DNA from 3 places in the Pantoea vagans genome. Region 2 is predicted to be linked to each of the others. Evidence: predicted binding sites of a transcription regulator. Region 2 holds the regulator's gene; each other region holds the start of a gene.
What was found. The regulator PurR, encoded in region 2, represses purine synthesis genes. The targets are predictions, from matches to a motif close to CANGCAAACGTTTGCNTG.
Positions count from the first base shown of each region.

Region 1: the regulator PurR is predicted to act here: its motif matches at 1,280-1,297, upstream of LK04_RS17210 (NCS2 family permease).
Region 3: the regulator PurR is predicted to act here: its motif matches at 1,092-1,109, upstream of gcvT (glycine cleavage system aminomethyltransferase GcvT).

Region 1 is NZ_CP011427.1:3,711,716-3,713,921, forward strand. Features, by position in the region: gene LK04_RS17210 (NCS2 family permease) at 1-1,192, opposite strand, end outside; gene LK04_RS17215 (glutathione S-transferase family protein) at 1,540-2,202, opposite strand.
Region 2 is NZ_CP011427.1:2,213,113-2,215,318, forward strand. Features, by position in the region: gene LK04_RS10280 (C40 family peptidase) at 1-136, shown strand, start outside; gene LK04_RS20550 (YnhF family membrane protein) at 203-292, opposite strand; gene purR (HTH-type transcriptional repressor PurR) at 567-1,592, shown strand; gene punR (DNA-binding transcriptional activator PunR) at 1,589-2,206, opposite strand, start outside.
Region 3 is NZ_CP011427.1:646,882-649,087, reverse strand. Features, by position in the region: gene gcvT (glycine cleavage system aminomethyltransferase GcvT) at 1-1,037, opposite strand, end outside; gene ubiI (FAD-dependent 2-octaprenylphenol hydroxylase) at 1,544-2,206, opposite strand, start outside.

The DNA.
Region 1 (2,206 bases), 1.5 Mb from region 2:
TGAAGACCGCCGTCACCAAACCCGACATCGCATCGACAAAATCATTGAAGTCGATTTTTGCCACGTTGCTCAGCATCAACAGGCCCACGTACATCAGTGCCGGTGCCGTTGCGTAGGCTGGCACCAGATAGGCCAGTGGAGACATAAACAGAATCAGCAGGAACAGCAGGCCAACCACAACGGCCGTCAGGCCGGTTTTGCCCCCGGCGGCGGTACCTGCGGCAGATTCGATGTACACCGCCGCTGGCGAAGCACCGACTAACCCTGCAAACAGGCTGCTGACGGAGTCAGTCGTTAATGCGCGACCGCCGTTAATGATCTGCCCATCTTTGTCCAGCAGATTGGCCTGGCCCGCGACCGCGCGAATAGTGCCGGTGGCGTCGAATACTGCCGTCATCACCAGTGCCAATACACTCGGCAGCACCACCGGTTGCAGCGCTCCCATGATATCAAGGCTAAACATGGCGGATTGGCCATTGGCATCTTTCAGGCTTGGCATGGCAAACAGCCCTTGATAGGTCACAGCGGGATCAAAAATCAAACCCACCACGGAAATCGCAATGATAGTCAGCAAAATGCCGCCGGGAACACGACGTTTTTCCAGACCAAAGATCGCGGCCAGACCAATCAACGCCATGATCACCGGAAACGAAGTGAAGTGGCCAAGCGCAACCGGTAAGCCCGGTGCCGGGTTTTTCACCACTAAACCAATCCCGTCGGCGGCGATCAACAGCAGGAACAAGCCGATACCAACACCCGTACCGTGCGCAACGCCCATCGGCAGGTTACGTAAAATCCATGCACGAATGCCCGTCACCGAAATCAAAGTGAACAACAAGCCCATCAGGAACACAGCGCCCAACGCAACCGGCACGCTGATATGCTGCCCCAGCACAAGGCTGAACGCAGTAAAAGCGGTGAGCGAGATAGCGCAACCAATCGCCATTGGCAGATTGGCCCATAACCCCATAATGATCGATCCAAAACTGGCGACCAGACAGGTGGCAACAAACACAGCCGTCGGCGAGAAACCCGCTTTGCCGAGCATGCCAGGCACCACGATGACGGAGTAGACCATGGCTAAAAAGGTGGTCAATCCTGCCAGTACTTCCTGGCGCACGCTGCTGCCACGTGCTGAAATGTTAAACCAAGCGTCCAGTTTTCCACTGGCCGGGCGTGATTCGCCAGACATAGTCAATCCTCTGCGTTTTTTAAGATGTAATAAGCCCCACGGCCCGCGTTTGCACATCACCCTGGTGAAGGCTTCTCAGTGAGAAAAGAGGCAAACGTTTACGTGGCCGCGTATTCCAGGTCGTTAAGGGGGACACGGAAAAAGGCAAACGATTATCTGGCGTTTGCTATGGGGTTTTCAACTACTAATCGATGACAAGGCAGGATAAAGCGTCCGGTTTTGATCGGGTGATATGAGAGAATGCGACGCGAAAACGTAGCGGCGAGATTTATCGCGCATAGGTAGAGCCGTGCTGCGGCGGGTCAATGCGCAATAAATTGCGCCGCTACAGTTATGTTGTAGGGTGGCTACGTCAATGCGATCGGGCCGCCCTGCTCAACCGCACGTTGCCAGGCGGCGCGCTGCTGCATCTCCTCCAACCAGCGTGTGATAGCGGGCATCTCTTGTTGTGATCCCCGCGTCTGCAGGGCCAGCAGCGGGAAGCTCATTTGTACATCCGCGATGCTGAAGCGCGAGCCCGCGAAATAGCGATGTTGACTGAGATGCTGCTCAATGACGCCACCATGCAGTTGCAGCTGTTTATTCAGCCAGGCTTTCTGGATGCCCTTGCTCAGCGCGGCACCTGCGGGACGTAACAGCCACGGCACCGGCTTTTTCCCTAACTGCCCAAAAACCAGTTTCATCAGCAACAACGGCATCAGTGAACCTTCGGCATAATGCAGCCAGTAACGTGCCTGGATCTGCTCATCCTCGTCGGTCAGTACCAACAGATGCTCACTGTCATATTTTTGCTGCAGGTACTCCAGAATCGCACCTGATTCCGCAATCACGCGATTACCGTCCGTGATCACCGGCGACTTACCCAGCGGGTGCACTTTCTTCAACGCTTCCGGTGCCAGCAAGCTCTTTTCACGTTGATAGCGCTTGATTTGATAGGGCACCGACAGCTCTTCCAGTAGCCATAACACACGGTGCGAACGGGAATTTTCCAGATGGTGTACGGTGATCATGCGC
Region 2 (2,206 bases):
CTACCTTGGTAACGGTAAATTTATTCAGTCACCGCGGACCGGTAAAGACATTCAGATTAGTGCGTTGGGTGAGGATTACTGGGAGAAGCATTATGTTGGTGCACGCCGCATGATGACGCCGAAAACCATTCGTTAGTCGTTGCGCAACGTATAAAAAAAGCCGGATGCTTTCACAGCACCGGCTTTTTTTATACGCTTTTGTTTAATGCAGGATGGCCGTAAAGCTGAACGCAATAATCATTAACAGTGCGCCAACCGTGGTCATCAGGGCCAGCTTCAGATCTGTACTCATCACTACTCCTTAGTCACACTTTTATTAGGGTTAAAACAATTTTCGCACAGCGTCAGGCAAAAATCTCGTGTTATCCGCGCCAGCTTGCTAGAATCGCCGCCTTTCGTTGCGCAACCCATTTTGCGCATGCTGTATTTACAGCCTGCTGAAGCGATTTTTCCTGCCTGAACAGGCAGCGTTGACCCAAATTTTCGGGTGCAAAACCCTTCGCAGACGCAAACGTTTAACAATATACTTATCAGTACGTTGCGATAAGCCGGGGAGTACCTTTTTCATGGCCACAATTAAAGATGTAGCAAAACGCGCGGGTGTCTCCACCACCACGGTTTCGCATGTCATCAACAAAACGCGTTTTGTCGCAGAAGAGACGCGTAACGCCGTTTGGGAAGCAATTAAAGAATTGCACTATTCCCCCAGCGCCGTTGCGCGCAGTTTGAAGGTCAATCACACCAAGACATTGGGATTGCTGGCGACTTCAAGTGAAGCTCCCTACTTTGCTGAGATCATTGAAGCGGTTGAGAATCACTGCTTCGAGCGCGGCTACACATTAATCCTTGGCAATGCGCACAACGACCTGCAAAAGCAGCGTGCTTATCTCTCGATGATGGCGCAGAAGCGCGTCGATGGTCTGTTGGTCATGTGCTCCGAATACCCAGATGACCTGCTGCAAATGCTGGAGGAGAATCGCAATATCCCGATGGTGGTGATGGACTGGGGTGCTTCGCGCGGTGACTTTACCGATACCGTGCAGGACAATGCTTTCCATGGCGGTTATTTGGCTGGGCGCTATTTGATCGAACGTGGTCACCGCGATATTGGCGCGATCCCGGGACAACTTGAACGCAACACGGGCGGTGGACGCCACGCTGGCTTCTTGCAGGCAATGAATGAAGCCGGGGTCACGGTGCGGCCAGAGTGGATTGTGCAGGGTGATTTTGAACCCGATTCAGGCTATCAGGCGATGCAACAAATCTTGAATCAGAAACAGCGTCCAACTGCCGTATTCTGTGGTGGCGATATCATGGCAATGGGTGCGATTTGCGCAGCCGATGAGATGGGCTTGCGCGTCCCGCAAGATATTTCCGTGATCGGGTACGATAACGTGCGCAACGCGCGCTTTTTCACACCAGCGCTCACCACCGTGCACCAACCGAAGGCTGAGTTGGGTGAGAAAGCGCTCGAAATGTTGCTGGATCGCATCACCAGCAAGCGTGAAGAGCCACAAACGATTGAGGTTCAACCGACCTTGATTGAGCGCCGCTCCGTTGCCGATGGCCCATTCCGCGACTATCGCCGCTAACCTCGCGTTTCGCTGAGCCATTCGTGGTTCAGCGTCTCTGCATCACCCAGATAAGCCAGAAGCCAATCCAACGCGGGTGATGCTCGCTGCTCTGACCAACTGACACAGCAAGGGCTGTCAGGAAACGGCTGCGGCAGTGGCAATTCCACCAGCGTGCCTTGATCCAACAGTGGCCGCGCTAAATGCCCTGGCACCATGCCGACACACAATCCCGCCTGCAAACAATCCATTCCGGTTTCCCACTCCGGCACCACCAAACGCCGCTGATTGTCCAGGGTCCAGGTCATACGTCTGGGTAATGCGCGAGACGTATCTTCCAGCACCAGCGATGGCCAGGCACGCAATATTTCATCATTTAATTCTGTATTGTTGACCAACGGATGATCGGGACTGACAACGCAACGCCAGTTTAAGGCCCCCATATCCTGAAAGGCGAAACGCCCGCCAACCGGAACCGCCTGCGTTGCGCCAATAGCGACATCAACACGCCCGTCGGCCAGCGCATCCCAGACACCGTTGAACACTTCGTAGCTGATAATCAGCTCCATATCCGGGAAATGACGGTAAAAATCTTTCACCAGTTGTCGGGTGCGCTGGGGTTTGACGATGCAGTC
Region 3 (2,206 bases), 1.6 Mb from region 2:
TCACGATTGCGGATCTCTACAATCGCTTGCTCACCAATGCCCGCTGGCACACGTGCCAGCGCAATGCTGCAACCCAGCGTCGGGGAGAAGGAACCACTGGTAATAATACCCTGCTGCGGCTGACCTTGTTCGTCAGTGAAGCGTACCGGCAAGCCGTTACGCAGCACCCCTTTTTCGGTCATGATCAATCCAACCAGCTTTTCAGTGCCTTTAGCACGTTGGGATTCAAGGGCTTCACGGCCGATAAAATGACGATCGCTGGGTTCCCAACTGACCGTCCAGCCCATGTTGGCAGCCAGCGGTGAAACGCCTTCGTCCATCTCCTGGCCATACAGGTTCATACCGGCTTCCAGACGCAGCGTGTCGCGCGCGCCCAGACCCGCAGGTTTTACCCCAGCGGCCAGTAGTTTCTGCCAGAAATCAGCCGCTTCGCTGTTAGGCATAGCGATTTCGTAACCCGCTTCCCCGGTATAACCGGTGGTGGCGATAAACAGGTTTTCCGCCTGTACCCCGAAGAAAGGTTTCATTCCGGCAACGGCTTGACGCTGTGCATCGCTGAATAACGTTTGGGCTTTCTGCTGTGCATTAGGGCCCTGCACGGCAATCAGCGACAGATCATCACGCTCAGTGAGTTCAACGCCAAACGGCTGTGCATGCTGCTTAATCCATGCCAAATCTTTCTCACGCGTGGCGGAGTTCACCACCAGACGGAAAAAGTCTTCGGTCATAAAGTAAACAATCAAATCATCAATGACGCCAGCAGAAGCATTCAGCATGCCGGTATACAGGGCTTTACCCGGCTGGGTCAGTTTGGCGACATCATTCGCCAGCAGATAGCGCAAGAATTCGCGCGTACGCGCACCGCGCAGATCGACGATGGTCATGTGGGAAACATCAAACATGCCGGCATCGTTACGCACCACATGGTGCTCATCCATTTGTGAGCCGTAATGCAGTGGCATCATCCAGCCATGAAAGTCCACCATGCGAGCACCGCATGCCTGATGCTGTTCGAATAGAGGCGTTTGCTGAGTCATAACCATCCTGTGAAAACAAGTGAGCGTGACGCGCCTGCGTCGCCTTTTCAGGCTGACGCAAACGTTCTCTTTGTGCTGAAGTTACCACCGAATGCGGCGATTAACCATAAGGAAAACGAGGGCGAAACACTACCATCATTCCGTGATACACCGAATATCAATCAGCATAATTCACTGCAATTTTGTGATTAACCGCGCACAAAATACGTTACTGATACATTAAACCAGCCAGATAATGGAACTCATGTCCTAAGGCGCGGAAATGGTTCGGTAACCCGCAAGCATTAGCATGAGATAAACTAATGCGAATTAATGGGTGAAATTAGAATAAATCAAACGAGGCGCAATTTGGGTGCAGGTGCGCACCAGCGTGGTGCGAAGACGTTTTTATCAGGAGTTCGGGCGGGCGCCAGCGAGCGGCTTAAGGGCCCACTTACAGGGATGAAATGAGTGTAGGTCGTGGCTCAGAGGGCGGCCCGAAGGCCGCCCGGACAGAAAGGGGGACGTTAGCGGATCCAACTGGGCATATCGTTCAGCCCCATTGCCTGTTTCAGCATCATCGGTTTTACGCCCGGCAGCGTATCGGCCAGTTTCAATCCGACATCACGCAGCAGTTTTTTTGCTGGATGGGTGCCGGCAAATAACTCGCGGAATCCCTGCATCCCTGCCAGCATCATGGCGGCGCTGTGTTTACGGCTGCGCTCATAGCGACGCAGATACAGATGCTGACCGATATCTTTACCTTCCTGCTGCAAACGGCGAATTTCACCAATCAGTTCAGCGGCATCCATAAAGCCGAGGTTCACCCCCTGCCCCGCCAGTGGATGGATGGTGTGCGCAGCATCGCCAACCAAGGCCAGACGATGTGCGGCAAAATTACGCGCGTAACGTGCCATCAGCGGGAAGGTTTTGCGCTCACTTTCAACGTGGCACAGCCCGAGGCGCATATCAAAGGCAACGGAGAGTTGCTGATTGAACAAGGCTTCCGGCATGGACTGTACCCGCGCCGCTTCCTGTGGCGAGAGAGACCAGACGATGGAGCACAGGTGCGGGTCTTGCATCGGCAGAAACGCCAGAATGCCGTCACCGTGGAACACCTGTCGCGCAATCGCATCGTGCGGCATGTCGGTGCGAATATTCGCCACCAGCGCATGGTGATCGTAATCCCA